One region of the Pseudarthrobacter sp. J1763 genome, then DNA from elsewhere that is predicted to be linked to it. Evidence: predicted binding sites of a transcription regulator. Region 1 holds the regulator's gene; the other holds the start of a gene.

Evidence for each region. The regulator HrcA, encoded in region 1, represses chaperone genes, less so after heat shock. The targets are predictions, from matches to a motif close to TTNGCACTCGNNNNNNNCGAGTGCNAA.
Region 2: the regulator HrcA is predicted to act here: its motif matches at 2,158-2,184, upstream of groL (chaperonin GroEL).

What each region holds. Positions count from the first base shown of each region.
Region 1 covers NZ_JBNPEN010000003.1:168,256-177,487, forward strand. The annotation lists gene ACQQCD_RS04345 (PhoH family protein) at 1-239, opposite strand, end outside; gene ACQQCD_RS04350 (GerMN domain-containing protein) at 512-1,456, shown strand; gene ACQQCD_RS04355 (16S rRNA (uracil(1498)-N(3))-methyltransferase) at 1,498-2,253, opposite strand; gene dnaJ (molecular chaperone DnaJ) at 2,255-3,382, opposite strand; gene hrcA (heat-inducible transcriptional repressor HrcA) at 3,444-4,457, opposite strand; gene ACQQCD_RS04370 (DUF3097 domain-containing protein) at 4,575-5,414, shown strand; gene ACQQCD_RS04375 (DUF4870 domain-containing protein) at 5,539-5,979, shown strand; gene hemW (radical SAM family heme chaperone HemW) at 6,021-7,253, opposite strand; gene lepA (translation elongation factor 4) at 7,266-9,119, opposite strand.
Region 2 covers NZ_JBNPEN010000002.1:7,744-21,011, reverse strand. The annotation lists gene ACQQCD_RS02105 (RNase H family protein) at 1-144, opposite strand, end outside; gene groL (chaperonin GroEL) at 355-1,983, opposite strand; gene ACQQCD_RS02095 (ABC transporter substrate-binding protein) at 2,230-3,477, opposite strand; gene ACQQCD_RS02090 (LytR C-terminal domain-containing protein) at 3,499-4,146, opposite strand; gene ACQQCD_RS02085 (DUF3263 domain-containing protein) at 4,194-4,565, opposite strand; gene ACQQCD_RS02080 (uracil-DNA glycosylase) at 4,693-5,460, shown strand; gene ACQQCD_RS02075 (siderophore-interacting protein) at 5,490-6,338, shown strand; gene ACQQCD_RS02070 (threonine/serine ThrE exporter family protein) at 6,452-7,939, opposite strand; gene ACQQCD_RS02065 (lipid II:glycine glycyltransferase FemX) at 8,018-9,091, opposite strand; gene ACQQCD_RS02060 (L-serine ammonia-lyase) at 9,154-10,551, opposite strand; gene glyA (serine hydroxymethyltransferase) at 10,641-11,933, opposite strand; gene gcvH (glycine cleavage system protein GcvH) at 11,930-12,313, opposite strand; gene gcvT (glycine cleavage system aminomethyltransferase GcvT) at 12,331-13,268, opposite strand, start outside.

The DNA of each region.
Region 1 (9,232 bases):
ACTTCATGGGGCGGACCGGCAATTGAGAGTTCGTCGCCGCGCGCGTGGAAGGCAATACCAGCAAAGCGCTCTTCAATAAAGTGCAAAGCTTCATCATGACTTCCGAGGGCCTGAACCATCTGCTCAGCTGAATCAAAAATCACCACTTCGGTCCGTGTACCCGGAACCGTATGGGGGAACTCGCTTCCCGTTGCAGCCTTTGAACCGGCGCTTCGTCCTGAAATCGGCGTATCGCTCATAGCGGCGGTCCTGATGACCTAGACTCACTCCCTTAGGTTTGACTGCCCGCTGAATGGACTAAAAATCTGAACACAACACAGCAGACGCGTACCCCTAATACTACGTTAGAGACGGTTCACCGGGACCGGAGCGTCTGCGCGTCACTTGGTGTCAGCTACGTCTCAGAGAAGTATCAATCGGATTGCAGTTGGCGTTCTGACCAACTTCCAGCACGCATTGAACCAGCCCATTGTGTCAAGCTGAATAGGCCGAATCGACTAAAGGAACCCGTATGCCCCGCAAGAGCCGCAGAGGAATGAGCACAAGCATTACCGCCGTGTGCTGCCTCAGTGCTGCCCTAGCGTTGTCAGCATGTACGGCGTCCCGGGAGACTACAACAGTCCCCACATTAAGTCCCAGCACCGCGGGCCAAAGTGTAACGCTCAACTCCTCGAGTGCTCCTTTGGAATCCACGGCGGCGGCCAACGAAGCTCCGGTTTACTGGATTGGCCGAGCCGGCGACGACGCTTTCTTGTACCGTGAATTCCGTACCGTAGACAATGCCGCCAACGCAGAGAATCCCATCACCGACGCCTTGCGAATCATGATGTCGGAGAAACCACTGGACCCTGACTACTTCACTTCGTGGCAGTCTCCGCAAAAACTAGCAACCTCGATTTCCGGCAAGAACATTATTACGGTGGATCTGTCTCCAGATGCCTTTAGCGCCAACATGGATGCTGGAATGGCTCAGCGAGCTGTACAGCAATTGGTGTATACGGCCACTGCAGCTGCGTCCAGCTCAGGAATGATCGACGCCGGACAACAAATCCAGGTAGTGGTCTTAGTTGATGGGCACACCGACTACAACGCCTTTGGCCATGTGAAGCTGGGTCAACCGATGCAACGCGATGCCAGCCTTGTCGCTCCGATTTGGGTGATTGACCCGCAAGAGGGAACCAAGTTCCCCACTGGGAAGGTCAGTTTTAACGGTTTGGCATCAACCCTGGGCGAAGCAGTGACGTGGCAGATCTTGCGAAAGAACGCGTCCGGAAACAACACAGTGGTGCTTAATGGTGAGTCAAAGGTTTCCACCGAGGCTGGCAAAGCCGGACTGTTTTCCAGTTCGGCAGATCTGCCTGCCGGTGAATATGAACTACGTGCGACCATCAAACCCGCAACGGGTGCGCCTGCCACCTCAGCGGTGGTTGATACAAAACATTTCAGCGTTAAGTAGCCAGCTTTAGCCTTCTAGGGCACCTCAAAAGCAAGGCCCAGTCACCAGCGAGAATAAAACTCCGACGCCGAGACAATCGCCGCCGGTCCTGCCGTGGAAGAGCGCAGCACGTGGTGACCTAAGAGTGCAAGTTTCGCCCCGGCGTCGAGCATGTTCTGTACCTCTCGCGGTGTAATACCGCCCTCTGGCCCCACAATAAACAGCACTTCTCCGTCTGCTTCTGGCACGGCGCTTTTCAGCACTTCCCGCAGCGGCTCTGTTGCCTCTTCGTGAAGCACAATCGCCAAGCTCGCCGAGCGGATGGCCGTGAGCAGCCCCGCGGATTCGACGACGTTTCGCACCTCCGGGATCACCGAACGGCGCGCTTGTTTAGCTGCTGCCCCTACGCCAGAGCGCCACTTGGCGAGGGCTTTTTCGCCTCGCTCGCCCTTCCACCGCACAATGGCACGTTCTGATTGCCACGGGATAATAGCGTCCACGCCTAGCTCAGTGGCCGTCTCGATGGCTAGTTCATCTCTGTCTCCCTTGGCGAGGGCCTGGACCAAAACCAATCGCGGGGCTGGAGGTGTCTCATGCAGCAATTGGGCGCATTCAACCTCCAAAACCCCGCCTTCGGTGCTGGCAACCGTGCCGCGTAGGCGAACACCAGCGCCGTCAACCACATCAACCGGCTCCCCCACTGTCATGCGTTTGACGGTGATAGCGTGCCGCGCTTCTGCGCCGCTGAGAGCGAAGCGAGCTCCAATGGCCATGCCATCCAGTTGGCCGGCCTCCGTGAAGAAGACGGGGTTGCTCACCCTAGTGGTTTCCCAAACGATCGCGCAGCTTAGCGAAAACCCCACCACTCGAAGCGAGTTTGCCCTCGGTAAATTGTTCAGAACGCAACTTGGCCAATTGCTGCAGCAACTCTTCCTGAGCCGCATCAAGCTTGGTGGGTGTCTCCACCTGCAAGTGCACCTTCAGATCGCCACGGCCCTGGCCGCGCAAGTGGGTCACGCCTAGCCCACGGAGGGTCACAACTTCGCCGGACTGGGTGCCGGATTTAACGCTGATCTCTTGAGCGCCGTCAAAGGTGTCCAAGGTCACGTCCGTGCCCAAGGCGGCAGCTGTCATAGGAATCGGCAAAGTGGCGTGCAGGTCATCGCCTTCACGAACAAACATGGAGTCATTGTTGACCCGGATTTCTACATACAAGTCACCCGACGGACCGCCCGCAATACCGGCCTCGCCCTGACCAGTGAGCTGAATGCGTGTTCCTGTGCCAACCCCGGCAGGGATTTTGACAGTTAGCGAACGCAAGCTGCGAATTCGTCCTTGACCGTTGCACTCATTGCACGGGTCCTTGATAACGGTTCCAAAGCCTTCACAGGTTCCACATGGAGCAGCCGTCATAACGTTGCCCAAAATGGAGCGGACCGCACGTTGCACTTGTCCGCTACCGCCACAAATATCGCAGCGCTCGGGCTGGGATCCCGCACGGCAGCAGCTGCCATCACATGTGGGACAAACGATGGCGGTTTCAACGTCGATCTTTTTGTTGACGCCAAATACGGCATCTTTGAGGTCAATACGAACACTGATCAACGCGTCCTGACCACGGCGAACCCGCGAGGCAGGACCTGACGCAGCACCACCGCCGAAAAAGCTTTCAAAAATGTCTTGGAACGCAAAGCCCTGGCCTGCATAACTTCCGCCGCCAAAACCATTGTCGGTGCCGTTTTCATTGCCGGTGGTGTCATAAACACGACGTTTCTGCGGATCGGAGAGGACCTCATAAGCGTGGGTGACTGCCTTGAAGCGCTCAGACGCGTCCTCGCCCGGATTAACATCGGGGTGCAAGGTGCGTGCGAGCTTCCGGTAAGCCTTCTTGATCTCCTCGCCACTTGCTTCGCGGGAGACGCCAAGAACTTCATAGTGGTTGCTCAAGTTACTTCTTCACTTCCTCTTCAACTTCGTTTTCGCTACATAAGTCGCTAGGGAAACGACTTCAGCCTGCAAGAATTTTTGACAAATAACGCGCCACGGCTCGGACGGCAGCCATGGTGGTTGGGTAGTCCATCCGGGTGGGACCGAGGACACCAACCTTGGAGACAGCTTCTGGCCCGTATCCGGTAGCCACCACGGACGCCTCAGCCAAAGAATCATTGGCGTTTTCGCGACCAATACTGACCGTGACGCCACGCGGATCCGTTGACATTTCCGTCAGTAGCCGCAGCATCACCACTTGTTCTTCAAGCGCTTCAAGCACGGGACCGATGCTCAACGGGAAATCACCAGTGGACCTGGCTAGGTTTGCTGTTCCGGCCATCACAATGCGATCTTCACGGTTGTTCTGCGAAAGCAGCCGCAAGGCGTTGGAGATTTCAACGGCTACTACTCGTAAGGGCATGGGAACTGTCAAGGGCACTGCCGCGATTGTCTCTGGCAATAGGTTCAGTGGAGTACCTGCAGCCACAGACAAAAACTTTGCTCGCAAAGCAATCAACTGTTCTTCGGGCAGTTCTGTTCCAATTTCAATGACTTTTTGCTCAACCACGCCAGTGTCCACAATCAGGACGATCAATACCTGACGAGGTGCCAGTTGAACGAACTCTAGGTGCCGCAGCTTGGCCCGACTGAGGTGTGGATACTGGACCACCGCAACTTGGTTGGTGATTTGTGAGAGCAACCTCACTGTCCGATCCAAGACGTCATCCAGGTCATCAGAGCCATTAAGTAACGATTCAATGGCCCGACGCTCTGCAGCCGAGAGCGGCTTCACCGACGAGATTTGGTCCACGAAAACCCGATAGCCCTTATCCGTAGGGATTCGGCCAGCGCTCGTATGGGGCGCCGTAATCAGACCTTCGTCTTCAAGGGCTGCCATGTCATTGCGGATGGTGGCGCTGGAAACGCCCAAATGATGCCGCTCCACGAGCGCCTTGGAACCCACTGGCTCACGCGAGTGCACATAGTCCTCCACGATGGCGCGTAATACTTCAAGCCGGCGCGGGTCACTCACATGCATTCACCTCCAAGTGGTATTTCGGTTAGCACTCTGTATGCTCAAGTGCTAAGTCTAGTATGCGTCATTCGCCCCTTGGGGCAGCAAATTTTAGAAGCCACAGCGGAGCTTGATATGTCTTACAGTTCATGGGGTCCGCAGGACCTCACTCCTGCCAAGCAGCAACAGCTTGCTGAAGTTCCTGTGGAACTCGGCATGGTGTTGGAGGACGTGCAGTCAGGTTGGGTGGGCGCCGTAACGCGGGTAGAAAAATCTGGCGGCATGCACGTCGTAGCCCTAGAAGACAACCGCGGCAAAACTAAGTCGTTCCGCCTAGGCTTCGGGTTTTTACTTGAAGGTGTGCCCATCAAGCTCACCGCGCCTGCCCCCAAATCACGCACCATGGCCCCAGCACTCACCGCATCCGGTTCAATCCGGGTTGAGCAGCGCGCTCAAGTGGCCAAAGCGAGCCGAATTTGGGTTGAAGGAAAACACGACGCCGAACTCGTTGAGAAAGTTTGGGGTGACGATCTGCGTGTTGAGGGCATTGTGGTTGAACCTCTTCACGGTGTTGACGACCTCGCCGCCGCCATCCGTGCTTTCCAGCCAGGGCCCCAGCGGAAACTAGGAATCTTGGTTGATCACTTGGTCCACGATTCAAAGGAATCAAAGATCGCAGCCGAGGCAATGGCGGTTCCCGGTGCAGCAGCAAACGTACTTATTGTGGGACACCCCTACGTAGATGTGTGGCAAGCCATCAAACCAACAACTTTGGGAATTCCGGCGTGGCCACAAGTCCCCCGCGGTACCGATTGGAAAACTGGAATCCTCAAGGCTTTTGGTTGGCCACACGGCACTGCCGAGGACACCGGTCTAGCCTGGCAACGTTTGCTATCTCGGGTTAATAGCTACGCAGACCTAGAGCCCTCGCTCTTGGGCCGCGTTGAAGAAGTCATTGACTTTCTGACGGCCTGAGTGTTGGAGCTCATTTACGCAAATAGCGGGGCACAGCAAGTATCCTTGATAGAGGCCGCATCCCGGCGAACCCAAAGCACCTCGGTGGACCAACCGCCGCCAAGAGATTTGAAGGAAACGCACCGTGGCACAGGACGCCAGCACCCCACCACCCGCCTCACAGAATTCCTCCCCAGGGCCGCATCACGGCGAGCCGACGGAATTCCATGGCGTAGCAGCAAATGCGTTGCCGCTCACGGCCAGTGAAGATCGTCAGTGGGCAACTTTGGCGCACTTTGGCGGGATTCTTGGCTTTGTGCCGTCTCTGTTGATCTACCTGATTTTCAAGGAGCGCGGCCCTTTTACAGCGCAAGAATCCAAAGAAGCATTGAATTTCACTTTGCCTCCAACGATTGCTGCAGTGTTGGCCAACATCTTGGTCCTTGTCCCCGTAGTGGGAAATATATTTGCGGTGATTGCCACGCTGATCTGGATTGCTCTGACCATTTTATCGGTCAACGCCGGTGTTCACGTAAACCGCGGCCAACCGCACCGTTACGCCTTTAATCTGCGCCTCATTCACTAGCCAAGAGGATAGAAATGATGGTCCCCCTTGGCGGCTAGCGTCTAGAGGTCAGGGAGGATTTGGCGCACCACAGCGTCAGCCAGCAACCGGCCCTTGAGGGTCAGCTTAAGCGTCCCGGCAAAGGCAGCTAGCGGTTCGACCAGCTCCTGGGCAATCAGACCGGCAATTTGTTTACGGCCCTCCTCGGACAACTCAGCAACGTCTAGACCGGTAGCCAAGCGGGTAGCCAGCATCACGTTCTCCACGTGTCTAGTTGCCTCATCTAGCGTTTCGCGGCCAGCCGCTGGCGAAGCGCCCGTCCCCAAGCGGTTGGCATAGGCGGTGGGATGCTTAACATTCCACCACCGGACACCGCCAACGTGTGAGTGGGCGCCTGGCCCAATCCCCCACCAATCAGTTCCGCGCCAATACGCCAAATTGTGTTCGCAACGATCTGCCGGTGTTCGCGCCCAATTGCTCACTTCATACCAACTTAGTCCGGCTGCGCTGATGAGCTCATCGGCGAGTTCGTACTTAGTGGCGTGATCGTCGTCGTCCACGTCCGCCACTTCACCACGACGAATCTGTGCAGCGAGTTTAGTACCGTCCTCAATGATCAAGGCATAAGCACTAATGTGGTCTGGACCGTAACTGAGCGCTGTCTCTAGAGAGGTGCGCCAATCGTCGACCGACTCACCCGGGGTTCCATAGATGAGGTCCAGACTCACGGCCAGCCCGGCTTCTCGAGCCCATGCCACAGCCTGCGGAACGCGATCAGGATTGTGGGTTCGGTCAAGAGTTTTCAGAACATGCGGTACTGCAGATTGCATACCGAAGGAGACTCTAGTGAAACCCGCATCCGCCAATAGCTGGAGCGATTCGGCAGTCACTGAGTCCGGGTTGGCTTCGGTGGTGACCTCAGCGTTTTCCGCGAGGGTCCAATGTGTGCGGGCACGGCCCAGAATCTCGGTCAAGTCAGCGGCAGGGAGCAAAGTTGGTGTCCCGCCACCAAAAAACACGGTGCTCAATTCACGCTTGGGCAGCCCCGATTTTGTCAGCACTTCTGCTGCGAAATCGACTTCTGACGCCGCAGTCTGGGCGTAGGCGTCTTGCGAAGCACCGCCGCCCAGTTCCGTTGCTGTGTACGTGTTGAAGTCGCAATAACCACAACGCACTGCACAAAACGGGATGTGGACATAGAGCCCGAAGGCTCGCTGCTCGGCACCAACGCCCGCTTGCGCCGGCAAAAGACCGTCAGCGGGCGCCGGATCCCCGAGAGGAAGAACACTTGGCACTAGGTAACTGCCCTACTTTTTCTCTTTGCCCTTGGACTCATCAGTAGTGAGCGCAGCAATAAATGCTTCCTGCGGAACTTCCACACGGCCCACCATCTTCATACGTTTTTTGCCTTCTTTTTGCTTTTCCAGCAGTTTGCGCTTTCGAGTGATGTCACCGCCGTAGCACTTAGCCAAAACGTCTTTGCGGATAGCTCGAATACTTTCGCGGGCAATAATGCGCGCGCCAATGGCAGCCTGAATGGGAACCTCAAATTGCTGGCGGGGAATCAATTCACGCAGCTTGCCAGTCATCATCACACCGTACGCATAAGCCTTATCGCGGTGAGTAATGGCGCTGAACGCATCAACTTGCTCGCCTTGGAGCATAATGTCCACTTTGACTAGGTCGGCGACTTGCTCGCCGTCGGCCTTCCAGTCAAGTGAGCCGTAGCCCCGCGTCTTGGACTTAAGAATGTCAAAGAAGTCGAAAACAATTTCCGCAAGCGGTAGCCGGTAGCGAATTTCAACGCGATCTTCCGAAAGGTAGTCCATTCCGCCCAACACACCACGGCGACCTTGGCACAGTTCCATAACAGCGCCAACGAATTCGCTGGGCGCCAAGATGGTGGCAGCAACCATAGGTTCGCGGACTTCACCAATTTTGCCCACCGGGAATTCGCTGGGGTTGGTTACCTTAACAACCTTTTTGTCCTCGAGCGTGACCTCGTATTCAACGTTGGGCGCTGTGGAAATCAGGTCCAGGTTGTATTCGCGTTCTAGGCGTTCTCGAGTGATTTCAAGGTGCAAAAGTCCCAAGAACCCAACCCGGAACCCGAACCCTAGCGCCGCAGAAGTTTCCGGCTCGTAGACTAGGGCGGCGTCGTTGAGCATAAGTTTTTCAAGAGCGTCCCGCAGCACCGGATAGTCGGCACCGTCCAGTGGGTAAAGTCCGGAGAACACCATAGGTTTTGCGTCCGCGTAACCCGGCAAGGATTCCGACGCCGGTTTGGCAAGGTTAGTGACCGTGTCACCAACCTTTGACTGGCGAACGTCCTTCACACCGGTAATGAGGTAACCCACTTCGCCAACACCCAGGCCCTTGGAAGGTGTGGGCTCCGGGGAGCTGACGCCGATTTCCAAAAGCTCGTGAGTGGCACGGGTGGACATCATCTGAATACGTTCGCGCGGAACGAGGTGACCATCCACTACACGCACATAGGTGACCACGCCGCGGTAGGTGTCGTATACAGAGTCAAAAATCATGGCCCGGGCCGGAGCGTTCGGGTCACCGACGGGTGCGGGGAGGTCGCTAACAATCTTGTCCAGCAACGCTTCAACGCCGGCGCCAGTTTTGCCTGAAACGCGGAGAACGTCTTCAGGCTCGCCGCCAATGAGGCTCGCCAACTCGGCTGCGTACTTTTCAGGCTGAGCTGCGGGCAGGTCAATCTTGTTGAGTACCGGAATGATCGTGAGGTTGTTCTCCATGGCCAGATACAAGTTCGCCAGGGTTTGAGCTTCGATGCCCTGCGCTGCGTCCACCAGCAAAATAGCGCCTTCGCACGCAGCCAATGAGCGCGAAACTTCGTAGGTGAAGTCCACGTGCCCGGGGGTATCAATCATGTTCAGCGCGTAGCTGGTGCCATCCAGCTCCCAAGGCATACGGACAGCCTGGGACTTGATGGTAATTCCGCGCTCACGCTCAATGTCCATACGGTCAAGGTACTGAGCCTTCATATCGCGCTGTTCAACAACGCCGGTGTACTGCAGCATACGGTCGGCCAAGGTGGACTTGCCGTGGTCAATGTGCGCGATGATGCAGAAGTTCCGAATGATTGCCGGATCAGTCGCGGCGGGCACCGGGGCGGTGCGGGCCATGGGAGACACGCAGGTTCCTTACTTTTGGATGGGCTCCCAACACCGTGGCGCGCCTAAAGGGGCCAAGACATCGGGATGCTCAGAATTCTTCGAACTACTAGTCTCCCACGACTGACGGCATT
Region 2 (13,268 bases), on a different contig from region 1:
CAGAACAGCCATCAGCTCGCCCTGGTTGTTGGTTCCGTGCGGCCAACCGCCGGCGCGCCAGCAAGTCTCATCCACGTACCAAGCCCATCCAGCGGGACCGGGATTTCCAAGGGCCGAACCGTCGGCAGCAGCTGTAATTGTCACTCGACCATCCTGCCAGACTCCCGGCCCGCGCCGCCCAACTGACTCGCACTTGCGGCAGTTCCCACACCCTTAGTAGATCCACTATCGCCGGCCAGCTATGGCGAGACATGGCAACGGCGGCCCCCACCGTGTGGTGAGAGCCGCCGTCGTGCGTTTAGCTAAACAGAGCGTTACGCGCCGTGAGTTACTAACGCTGAGTGCTATTGGGGACTAGAAGCCGCCCATACCGCCCATGTCGTCGCCGCCAGCCGGAGCCGGTGCGTTCTTCTCAGGCTTGTCGGCAACAACTGCCTCGGTGGTGAGGAACAGGCCGGCAATGGAAGCCGCGTTCTGCAGGGCAGAGCGGGTTACCTTTACCGGGTCGTTTACACCAGCAGCAAGCAGGTCAACGTATTCGCCGGTTGCGGCGTTCAGGCCGTGGCCGTCCGGCAAACCGCGAACCTTGTCAACAACAACGCCCGGCTCGAGGCCAGCGTTGAAAGCGATCTGCTTGAGCGGGGCATCGATGGCAACGCGGACAATGTTTGCACCGGTTGCCTCGTCGCCTTCAAGCTTGAGGTTTGCGAATGCCTTGGCGCCAGCCTGAATCAGGGCAACACCACCACCGGCAACAATGCCTTCTTCAACAGCAGCCTTCGCGTTGCGGACAGCGTCCTCAATGCGGTGCTTGCGTTCCTTGAGCTCAACTTCGGTTGCTGCACCAGCCTTGATAACTGCAACACCGCCGGCCAGCTTGGCGAGACGTTCCTGCAGCTTCTCACGGTCGTAGTCAGAGTCAGAGTTCTCGATCTCGGAACGGATCTGGTTGACGCGGCCTGCGATGGCGTCGGCGTCGCCGGCACCTTCAACAATGGTGGTCTCGTCCTTGGTAACAACAACCTTGCGTGCTTGACCCAAGAGGTCCAAAGTAGCGGTCTCAAGCTTGAGGCCAACTTCTTCAGAGATAACCTGGCCACCGGTCAGGATGGCGATGTCAGCCATCTGAGCCTTGCGGCGGTCACCGAATCCCGGAGCCTTGACGGCAACAGACTTGAAGAGGCCACGGATCTTGTTCACGATCAGGGTGGCCAGAGCCTCGCCCTCAACGTCTTCAGCGATGATCAGCAACGGCTTGTTGGACTGCATGACCTTCTCGAGGACAGCAACCAGATCCTTGACGTTGGAAATCTTGGAGTTCACGATCAGGATGTACGGGTCTTCAAGAACCGTTTCCTGACGCTCAGCGTCGGTGACGAAGTAAGCGGAGATGTAACCCTTGTCGAAGCGCATACCTTCGGTGAGCTCGAGCTCTAGGCCAAAGGTGTTGGACTCCTCAACGGTGATAACACCTTCCTTACCGACCTTGTCCAGAGCTTCGGCGATGAGCTCGCCGATCTGGGTGTCGCCAGCGGAGATGGAGGCGGTAGCTGCGATCTGTTCCTTGGTTTCGATTTCCTTAGCGGAAGCCAGCAGTTCCTCGGTGACGGCCGCAACAGCCTTCTCGATTCCACGCTTGAGGGACAGCGGGTCAGCGCCAGCGGCAACGTTGCGCAGGCCTTCCTTGACCAGAGCCTGAGCCAAAACGGTTGCCGTGGTGGTACCGTCGCCAGCGACGTCATCCGTCTTCTTGGCAACTTCCTTAACCAGCTCGGCGCCGATCTTCTCGTAAGGGTCGTCCAGCTCGATCTCCTTGGCGATGGAAACACCATCGTTGGTGATCGTGGGAGCGCCCCACTTCTTTTCGAGCACGACGTTGCGGCCACGCGGGCCGAGGGTGACCTTAACGGCGTCGGCGAGGATGTTCAATCCACGCTCGAGACCGCGGCGTGCCTCTTCATCAAATGCAATGATCTTGGCCATAACGGCAGTAGTCCTTTCGGGACAGTCGTTAAGAGTGAAGGAACCTCAGCAGTGGTGCCCGCGACGGACGGCTCCCGTTAACGGCCTCTGTATGCCGCAGACCGAAAGCCTCACCCTGCAAGGTGTTATCTCTTGCTCCAACTCTTGACGCAACTCGATTCACACGAAACCGGGTTAGCAGTCAAAGTGCTGGAGTGCTAACTCAATAATTAGCACTCCATGGGTGAGAGTGCAAGGCCGTTCGCCTTAAGAGGACGCTTTGCCAGCAGTCTCTTGCGAACGATAAACGGGCTTGTTGTCCGTACCAAAGCCAAAGACCATGAAATTAGCACTGGTCACATCGCCTTGGCTATCAAAACCCACGGTTCCTGACTGGCCCTGGTAATCCACCGAAGTGCCGTTGGCCAGCAACGCGGCGCAGTCCTTGTAGTTCTTACACTCCGTGGCTTTGCCATCGTTTTTGGGACCTCCTGGACCAGAAACGCCGATCAGTGACGCGGCGATGGAGGCACCGGCGTCGTCCTGTGCGGAGGCCGCGGCGATTGCCACCAAATTCACCGCATCATAGGTTTCCGCGGCGAAACTCATGTCCTTGAGGGACGGTTCAACAGCCACAAGATCACTTTGAAATTTGGCGCTCGGGAAGGCTCCGGGAACCAAAACACTCGCCCCCTCAAGGGCACCTTTGGCGATCCGGTCACCATAGTTGTCCAAGCCACCGTCGGCGAGCACCAGTTTTTTGCCGCTCAGCCCAGCGTTGTGCAGTTCGGCGATAGCGCCGTCGGCACCGCTTCGAGCAATCAGTACGACGGCGTCTGGCTTACCTTCGGCGATTTTGCTCACGGCTTCCCCGGCGGCGCCGGGTTCAAATTCTGCAACTGTGCTCTCAGTGAGCCCTGCAGATTTGATCGCTGCCGAGACAGCGGAGGCAACATCGCTGCCGTAGTCACTCTTTTCGTGCAGCACTGCCACCGAGTGCGCGCCACCATCCTTGGCCAGTTTGACCAATACTGGTGCTTGCGCTGAGTCCGTGGCGATAGTGCGGAAGAAGTAACCGTTGCTCTTGTACGTACTGAGGGCGTTGGCTGTGGCGGCTGGGGAAATCAGTACCGTATGTGCTTTAGCCAGAACATCCACAGCCGGTCCCACGTTCGAGGAATCGGTGGGGCCAATCACTGCGTCTGCTTTGGCTTCAACCATACGGCGGGCCTGTTCGGCTGTGTCCCGCCCGGGGTAAACCGGCAAAAGTTCAACGTCTTTGCCCTTGTGCCCACCGGCATCATTGATCTCTTTGACCGCAAGTTTCACAGCGGCTTGCGCAGAATCGTTGAGGAACGATTGGCTCCCTGAATTATCCAGAATGAGCCCAATCCGCAAGGTGGCGTCGCCGCTGGCTTGCACATCGGCAGTACGCGCATTGTCACCGCTCGGCGAGCAGGCAGCCACCGATGCGGCCAACAACCCGGCGATCATCACGGCAACGCTGCGCTTCATGCTTGAAATCCTCACGATTGTTTACTGAAACCCAGGTCCCAAAACAACGGAAATAGGCTCCCCTAGGTCCGGAGTATCAACCAGAACAGTAATATTCAGCAGCTTCCCCAGCGCCTCTGCGTTGGCCTTCTGCACGGCACCGTTGTAGAAGATCACCGAGGTGGATTGCTGTGCGCCCTGCCAGTTGGCCACCGCACCCAAGGTCCAGCCATTATTCTGAAGATTTGATCCTACGCTCGCCCCAAGTCCAGCGGTTGTCGTGGCGTTGTAGACCGAGACGGGAACAGTTTTGTCCTCGCCAGCCTCGCTGGGCGTTGGTGTTTGGCTCGGCGTCGCCGATTCAGTAGCTGGCGCAGTGGTTGCCGGCGCTGTAGTTGCTGGCCCTGTAGTTGCTGGCCCTGTGCTCGCTGGTGATGTAGCGGCCGGGGCGGTGGTTGTGCTGGCTGTGCTCGCTGGCGAGCTGGAACTTGGGCTCGCCGCTACTTGCTTGCCGGTGATCTGCGGGACCACAAAGTAAGCCAAAAGACCAATCAACAGTGCGGCAGCGCCAGCGATCAACACAGGAGCGAGAGCTGCTCGCGGTGGTGTGGATTCGGCGGCGCGGTGGACGCCCTGGCGGCCCGCGGATTCTGGGACACGATCAAATTCGTCGCGCGGGTATTTGCTCATGGTTATCGGAGTCCTTGCTGGTGTTCTAGCCGGGCGAGACCCGAAACTTATGCGTCAGACCCCAAGCGCCGGGCGGTGCGTGCCCTCTGACGTGACGTCCTTAGTCTACGCAATCTCTTGACCAGCATGGGATCGTGGGCCAGAGCCGCTTCAGTGTCGATGAGCGAATTCAGCAGTTGGTAGTAATGCGTTGCGGAGAGGTCGAAGAGTTCACGAATGGCTTGTTCTTTGGCTCCGGCATATTTCCACCACTGGCGTTCGAGGGCCAGCATCTGCTGTTCACGCTCATTGAGGGCCGAGTCAGAGCGGAGTGCGAATTCGAACGATTCACCGGTGCCGAGTTCACCAGTTTTGGGCTCGGTTTGGGCGTGTCCGGAGGCGGTTCCATAGCCGGGTGCTGCTTGCGCTGCAGTAGACATTCTGATGCCCCTTTCCGTTCGACGCTCCTTCCATACTAGAACCGAATTACATCCATGTCATTCGAGTGTCTTCCTCACTGTCAGCACGTTTGGGCGATAGTGCACCTACGTGGTGCAAGATGGACGGGTGAGTGATCCAGAAGCCCTCTTCGAACTGCCTGCCACAGCGGCCCAAAGCGGTCCCAGCTATGTGGACCTCCGTTCACAAGCCTTGGAAGAATTGGTTCATCGCAGCTGGGTCCCCGCCTTGACCCCGGTTGAACCGGCCTTGCGCCGAGTTTTGGAGCGTCTCGCAGCTGAGGAAGCCGCAGCCCCGTGCAGTGTCCTCCCGGCAGCGAGCGCAGTTTTTGCCGCCTTCGCGCTTCCACTGGAGAACGTCAAAGTCCTGATTGTGGGTCAAGACCCCTATCCCACCCCGGGTCATGCGATGGGTTTGTCTTTCTCTGTTAATGGCTCGGTCCGCCCCCTCCCCCGGAGCCTGAACAACATCTATAAAGAACTCTCCTCTGACTTGGGCATCCACCCTCCAGCTCACGGTGACCTCAGCGGCTGGTCCCGGCAAGGTGTACTGCTCCTGAACCGAACCCTGACAGTACGTTCTGGGGCGGCCGCTTCACACCGTTCGCTGGGCTGGGATGAAATTACGACGGCGGCAGTGATTGCGTTGGCCACGCGTCTGGACGCCTTGGGTCACCCCTTGCCGCTGGTTTCAGTACTGTGGGGCAAAGACGCTCAACAGGTTCTTCCTTTAGTGAATGAGTTCCCGAGTGTGGTCAGCGCACATCCCTCGCCATTGTCCGCGAGCCGAGGCTTTTTTGGGTCCAAGCCTTTTAGCCGGGTGAACGAATTGCTTGAACTACAGGGTGCCGCGCCCGTTAGTTGGGAGCTGACATAACTCCCAGCCGCCCCGACTAGTCTTTATCCATGACTTCAAACCCGGTAACTCCCGTGTCCACCAGCGCTCCTGCCAAGAGCCGGCCACAAATAACGCTGGAGGTTTTGCGCAAGGAATCGTTGAGCGAGCACATGGTACGGATCATTGCTGGCGGCCCGGGGTTCGCCTCATTTGTGAACAATGACTTCACTGATCGCTATATCAAAATCGCCTTCCCGCAGCGTGGCATCGAGTACCCCTTGCCGTTGGATCTGTGGCAGATTCGTGAAGACTTTCCACGTGAGCAGTGGCCCTTCACACGCACGTACACCATTCGGTGGGTTGATGAGGCTGCCCAAGAGCTCGCCATCGATTTTGTGGTTCACGGTGACGAAGGCTTGGCTGGCCCGTGGGCCCGTGACGCCCAGCCAGGTGATGCACTGGTCTTCACTGGCCCGGGCGGCGCCTACTCCCCCGCGGTGGATACCGAATGGCACTTATTTGCTGGCGAAGATGCTGCGGTTCCGGCGATCTCAGCCGCTCTGGAATACTTGCCCCGGGACGCCAAGGGAGCGGCTGTCTTGGAGGTCAACTCGCAAGCCGACGTGCAAGCTATTGATGCCCCAGAGGGCGTTCAGGTTCAGTGGCTGTTCCGCGAAGGTATTCCGGCCGGGGCAAGTGACATGCTGATCAATGCCGTGAGTGGAATTCAACTGCCCGAGGCTCGCGTTTACGCCTTTGTACACGGCGAGCGCGGCTATATGAAGTCCCTCCGGGCAGTGCTCTTTACCCAGTTTGGGCTCGAACGTAGCCAAGTCTCGCTCTCCGGGTACTGGGCCATGGGTCGGGTTGAAGATGAATTCCAGGCTGAGAAGAAAACGCCAGTAGGCAAGATCTAGCTCTCCATACCTAAACCGTCGACGCGTACCTCCCCGGCCTTCCGGGTGCCACAGCCTCCAGGGAACCGGGTGACCGAGCGTCAGTAAACAGTTCTGACTCGCTGAACCAGACGCTAGCGGCGGCGAATCCGCCGTCGTTCATTACTTCCAAGGCCCTTGGTCATGGGGCGTGCCAGGCTGTCACCGAGCACAACTCCCGCTGCAACGCCGAGCACTATGGCGCCTGCGTTGACCATACCGCCAGTGCCGGAAAGGATGTTCGATTCCGCGATCGTCAAAACATACATGGAACGGAATATCTTTAATCCGGGCAGCAAAATCAAGGCGGCAGGGACGGCAACCACCAGCTGTGGGGCACCCATCCGCAAGGCAAAAACGCGAGCCAAAATGCCGATCACCACGGCGGAAACGGCCGGTGAAAGCCGGTCCCCAATGCCGATCAACAGGGCACCCTCCAGGACCAAGTAACCCACCACACCCACAGCTGCGGTAGGCAATAAAAGCTTCCACGAGGTCTGCTCGGTGATACCAATTGCCACAACGGCGATGGCTACAAAACCCACTAAAACCCAGAACGGGTAGGCAGGTGGGAAGGTTGCCGTCACGTCAATCTCAGCCATACCGGTCATATCGCCCAGAACAAATGCCACAGCGATTCCAGCCACCAACGCACCAAAGGTAAGCATCGTGGACAAAAACCGTCCGGCAGCTGTCACCGGGAAGCCGTTAATCGCATCTTGCACCGAAGAGACCAGCCGACCAGTGGGCAAAAGCAGCAAGATACCGCCCACCACCACAATGGATGGTGGAATACCCAGGCCTAGACGCCACAACAGCAGCGCAATAAAGGTCACCAAAAATGAGCATGCGGAAGTAATAAAAAAGTCCGGAACACGCCATTTGGCCAGTTGCCGGGCCAAAAGGCTCACCGCGAGGTTGGAGACAAAGGCGATGGCCGATGCACCAATCCCACCACCGAGCACACCAACAATGACCGCCGCGAACACACCGAAGGCCATGGTGACCATCCAGCGCGGGAACGGTTTGGTGCTGCGCGTGATGGTGTCGAGTCGCTTGACCGCCTCGGCCCGGCCCACACCCCCGGCAATAATGTCAGTGACCAGCTGGTGAACTTCTGCCAGGCCGGCGTAGTTGTTGGTCCATGAGCGCACCACACGCAAAAGTGAGATAGGAGTTTGGTCCTTTGGCGCATGGTTGATGGCCACCGATTGGTTGGTGATGTCCACTTCGATGTTCTTCAGCCCCAACGCCGCTGTGACAGCAATGATGGAAGTCTCCACTTCCAAAGCACCAGCACCGTAACGGAACATGGTCTCAGCTAGGTGCAGCGCAAAGTCGATGGTTTTGCGGGCCGAGGCATCAATACCGCTGACCTGAATAGTCGGGTTCGCGTAGGGGCTGCCGGCGAGGCGGTCCACAATGCTCAAAGGTGCCGTGGGTGGGTGCTCGCCTTGGACTAGACGGCGCAACATACGGCGGGCAGAGGCATTGGCTCGAATTTGCGACGGCGTTAGGGGCTCGGTCTTGGGCAGACCGTCAGTTTGCGGGTTCTGTTCACTACCCGTTGAATCAATCGCCATTAAGCCCTCCTCGCCACTAGTCCGATGCCAAGTGTTTTACCCTAGCCGCGGTTCCTTTGCAGAAGCTAGGTGGCAGCTTTAGTAGAACTGCTTGCCGGTGCGGCGTGTGTACAGCTGACGGGCCACTCGTTCGGCTCCCGCTGTCCACGCCTTGTATTTGATGGGGCTCAGGACTTGGTCATAGCAGCCCACAAAATCCGTGACGGTTTTAGAGAAGCTGGTCTTGAACAGCCCCAAACCATGGAAGGGGTTGGAGGTGTCCTTGAGCTGGTCGCTGGGCGGGGTTCCACAGAAGTCATACTCTGTGCAGCCAAGCTCTTTGAGCTGGTTGATGGCCGTCCATTGGACCAGGTGGGAGTCGCCGTACTGGCTGCGTTTCTGGAGCGAGCCACCGTCCTTGTAGGTTCCCTTGCGGCCATAGTTGATGACAAAGGCACCTACCGAAGGCACACCGTTTTCAAAAACGAACAGCAAGCGGCCCTGATCGCGTTTGATGAAGTTGGTCCAAAACTGTTTGTAATACCCGTATTCGCGAACCCGCACCTGCGACTTAGCCTCCACCGTATTGGTCATCAGCGCATACATGGAGCGGAAGTTTGCGTCGGTGGGTTCCATGTTGCGCACTTCTACGCCCTCACGGATTGCGCGGCGCACGGCGTTGCGGCCCCGGCTGTGCAAGTTGCGCAGAAGCTGATTATCTTCAGGCGTGATATCCAACAGGGCTGTGGAATCGTTGGGCTGCAGATTGTGCGTTTTGATCAAACCGGCACCCTCAAGGACTGCCTGAGCCTCTGGGGATTTAATGATGTCCGGCTCAATTTTGATGGCAAAAACGCCTAGCCGTGCGCGGCGAACAAACGCTGCATTGGCTTTGAGGATCGCGGGGATGTCCTCCACGTGAGCCACGTCCGGGCCTTTGATCATGTACCACAGCTTGCCGATGACCGGGAAGGACTTCTCCAGCACTAGGTTGTAGCTGGTGTATTTTGCGCCTTCGTAGACCATGTAGAGCGGCTTCCAACCGAAGTGCTGTTTAACCTCGGCGAACGCTTCAGACTGCAGCAAGTTGCCGCCATTGGGGTTGGCAATAACGTGGGAGTCCCAGTTCTTGATTTCCTCAGCGGAAGCAAAACGGGCGGTAATTTCGCGCAAGGGTGCAGTGTCCGTTCGTAGCAGCGGCAGGTGAATACAGCTGCCAGTCTATCTGGCGAGTCTCAGCACTCCACGACGTTCACGGCCAAGCCGCCCATCGCAGTTTCCTTGTACTTGGAGCTCATGTCCTTGCCGGTCTCACGCATAGTGATGATCACTTCATCCAAGGAGACCCTGTGTGAGCCGTCCCCCCAGAGTGCCATTTTGGCGGCATTGATAGCTTTCGCTGCAGCAATGGCGTTGCGTTCGATGCACGGAACTTGGACCAGCCCGCCGATGGGATCACACGTGAGGCCAAGGTTGTGTTCCATGGCAATTTCGGCAGCGTTTTCTACTTGCGCCGGAGTACCGCCCATAACCTCGGCGAGCCCTGCAGCAGCCATGGACGAGGCTGAACCCACCTCACCCTGGCAACCAACCTCGGCGCCAGAAATGGACGCCTGTTCCTTGTAAAGCACCCCGATAGCACCAGCCGTGAGCAGGAACTTGATCACCACGTCGTCGCGGTCTGCTTGAGTGGCGTTTTCCATACCGGGGGCAAAGTGCAAGGCGTAGTACAAGACGGCAGGGATGATGCCAGCGGCGCCGTTGGTAGGGGCAGTCACCACTCGTCCGCCCGAGGCGTTTTCCTCGTTGACAGCCAGCGCCACCAAGTTAACCCACTCTTGCCAATACTTGGGATCCCGGTCCTTGTCCTCCTTGAGTAGGCGGATGTGCCAGTCCGGAGCACGACGACGAACTTTCAGTCCGCCGGGTAGCAAGCCTTCGCGTTTGATGCTCTTTTCAACACAGGCTTCCATCACCGAATAGATGTGCAGGAGCCCCTCACGAATTTCTTCATCCGTGCGGGACGCGCGTTCGTTGATGTACATAATGTCCGAGATGCCCAGTCCCTTGGACGAACAACGGCCCAAGAGTTCTGCTGCGGTGCGGAACGGCAGTGGCAGTTCTTTTTTGGACTCCGCCAGCTCTTTGAGGGCCGCATCTTCTTCGCCTTCGCGAACAATAAAACCGCCACCCACCGAGAAAAAGGTGGCCTCGTGAAGTACTTCGCCCGCAGCATCAGTGACCGCGAACTTCATCCCGTTAGTGTGGCGTGCCAGCACTGTGAGCGGGTGCAGGATCATGTCCGGCACACTGTAGGCGAGGGTTTGTGAGCCGCCTAGCTGCAGTTCCCCGCTGGATTCAATCGCAGCCAGACGTTCCTCCACCTCTTCGGGGAGGATCAAGTCCGGATAAAAGCCCTCAAGGCCCAGCAGCACGGCGGTCATGGTCCCGTGGCCTTTGCCCGTGGCAGCGAGCGAGCCATATAAGTCCACGCGCAGCGAAGCCACGTTTTCTAGGACGCCTTTGTCTTTGAGCTCGCTTGCGAACACCGCGGCGGCCCGCATGGGACCAACGGTGTGAGAACTGGACGGACCAATTCCGATCGAAAACAGATCGAAGACGCCAACGGCCATGTGATTTCCTTACTAAATATTTGATCGAGTTGGCACTTCGCGCGGGTGTTTCGAGGAAACATGCGCGCGAAGTGCCAACTCGGGGGCTGCTAGAGCCCTGGGTACAGCGGATGCGCGGCGGCGAGTACCTCCACACGGTGACGGAGCCCCGAAAGGTCCGTTCCGGCGTCGGCCATTAGCGCCTCAGCAATGATGTCAGCAACTTCCACAAAAGCCGCTTCGCCGAAGCCGCGGGTCGCCAACGCAGGCGTTCCGATACGCAAACCGGAGGTGACCATCGGCGGGCGCGGATCGAAAGGTACAGCGTTGCGGTTGACCGTGATGTCGATTTCCGCGAGACGATCCTCGGCCTGCTGACCGTCCAAGTCACAATTTCGCAGATCAACCAGCACCAAGTGAACATCCGTGCCACCGGAGATCACCGAGATGCCCTTGGACGCAACATCGTCCTGGATGAGACGATCGGCCAAAATACGGGCGCCCAGAAGCACTCGTTCTTGGCGTTCCTTGAACTCGGGCAATGCAGCAATCTTGAATGCCACAGCTTTACCGGCAATCACGTGCTCCAAGGGGCCACCCTGCTGGCCGGGGAACACTGCAGAGTTGATCTTCTTAGCTATGTCAGGATCGTTGGAGAGGATAATTCCGCCACGGGGACCGGCCAAAGTCTTGTGAGTGGTGGAAGTGGTCACGTGAGCGTGCGGCACCGGTGAAGGGTGCAGGCCCGCAGCAACCAGCCCGGCGAAGTGAGCCATGTCCACCATCAAGTAGGCGCCCACAGCATCTGCAATCCTGCGGAACTCGGCAAAGTCCAGCTGGCGGGCATACGCAGACCAACCGGCAACAATCAATGCCGGCTTGTGTTCTTGAGCCAAGCGCGCCACTTCAGCCATGTCCACCGTGTGGGTGTCCTCGCGAACACCGTAGGGAACCACGTTGTAGAGCCGGCCGGAGAAGTTAATCCGCATACCGTGGGTAAGGTGACCGCCGTGAGCCAAGTTCAGGCCCATGATGGTGTCTCCCGGTTTGATCAGCGCATGCATCACGGCTGCGTTGGCCTGCGCGCCGGAGTGCGGCTGGACATTGGCGAACTCGGCACCAAAAAGCGCTTTCACACGGTCAATGGCAAGCTGCTCCACCACATCAACGTGCTCACAACCACCGTAGTAGCGTTTCCCCGGGTAACCCTCGGCGTATTTGTTGGTCAGCACCGAGCCCTGGGCCTGCATCACGGCAACAGCCGTGTGGTTCTCCGAGGCGATCATTTCTAGACCACCGCGCTGGCGAGCCAATTCATCGTTGATCTTGACCGAAATTTCCGGATCCAGATCGCTCAGTTGCGCGTCGAGCGACGGCGCTACAACCTGCTCAAAGGTGGTCACAGTTCGCCACCGTTTTTGGAGGCGTACTCCTGTGCGGAAAGCAAAGGACCATCCTCGGTGGCTGCAACCTTGAACAGCCAGCCAGCGCCATAGGGGTCATTATTGATCAATGCAGGGTCATCAATCACTGCAGAGTTGATCTCCGTGACTTCGCCGGTGACGGGGGCGTACAGATCAGAGACGGACTTGGTGGATTCCACCTCGCCGCAGGTTTCCCCGGCAGTAACGGAAGAACCAATTTCCGGCAGATCCACGTACACAATGTCACCCAAGGCGTCTGTGGCGATCGCAGAAATGCCGATGCTCACTACGTTGTCAGCCTCGCGGGCCACCCATTCGTGTTCGTCGGAGTACTGGAGTTCCGGTGCAACTTTTGCCATAACAGTTCGGTCCTTTTCTATTTCTGACGCTTGTAGAACGGCAAAGCCACAACCTCAAAAGGCTCGGACTTTCCACGCAAATCGATGTCTAATGCTGTGCCAACTTCGGCGTACTCGGCATCCACGTATGCCAAGGCTACGGGGTAGCCCAAGGTGGGGCTCGGCTGGCCAGAAGTCACTTCACCTACTGTGACACCATCCTTGGTCACCGGGTAGTGCCCACGTCCGGCACGGCGACCCAAGCCCTTCAGACCCACCAGAACCTGAGCGGAACCGGCTTCCTTCGCCGCTTCCAACGCAGCCCGTCCCACAAAGTCGCCTTCTTTGGACTTCAGCGCAACTACCGGACCCAGCCCGGCGTCAAAGGGAGTGCGCTGGAGCGAGAGCTCATTGCCGTAAAGCGGCATTCCGGCTTCCAGGCGCAATGAGTCGCGGGATGCGAGGCCTGCCGGGATGAGACCGTGGTCCGCCCCGGTAGCCAAGAGTGCCTGCCACAAGGCTGCAGCGTCCTGGTTGGCAACATAGATTTCAAAGCCGTCCTCACCGGTGTAACCCGTGCGAGCTACCAGCAAGTTCTGCGAGCCACCGTTGAACAAAATGCCCACCTCAACGGCGGCGTAGTACTTCAGCTCGGTAATCAGTGAGTGTTGAGCTGCCGGGATCAGGCTCAGCAAAATGGCTTCAGCATTGGGTCCCTGAACCGCTATCAGCGAGGTTTCTGCCGAGGCATCCCGAACCTGCACGTCAAAATTTGCTGCACGCTCGGCGAGCGCTTCCGCCACTACTTTGGCGTTGCCAGCGTTGGGCACCACGAGGTAGTTGTCATCAGCGCGGCGGTAAGAGATCAGGTCATCAATGATGCCGCCGTCCTCGGCGCAAATCAGCGAGTACTTAGCCTTGCCCACGGCGACGGCGGAGAGCTTACCCACGAGCGCATAGTCAAGGAATGCGCCTG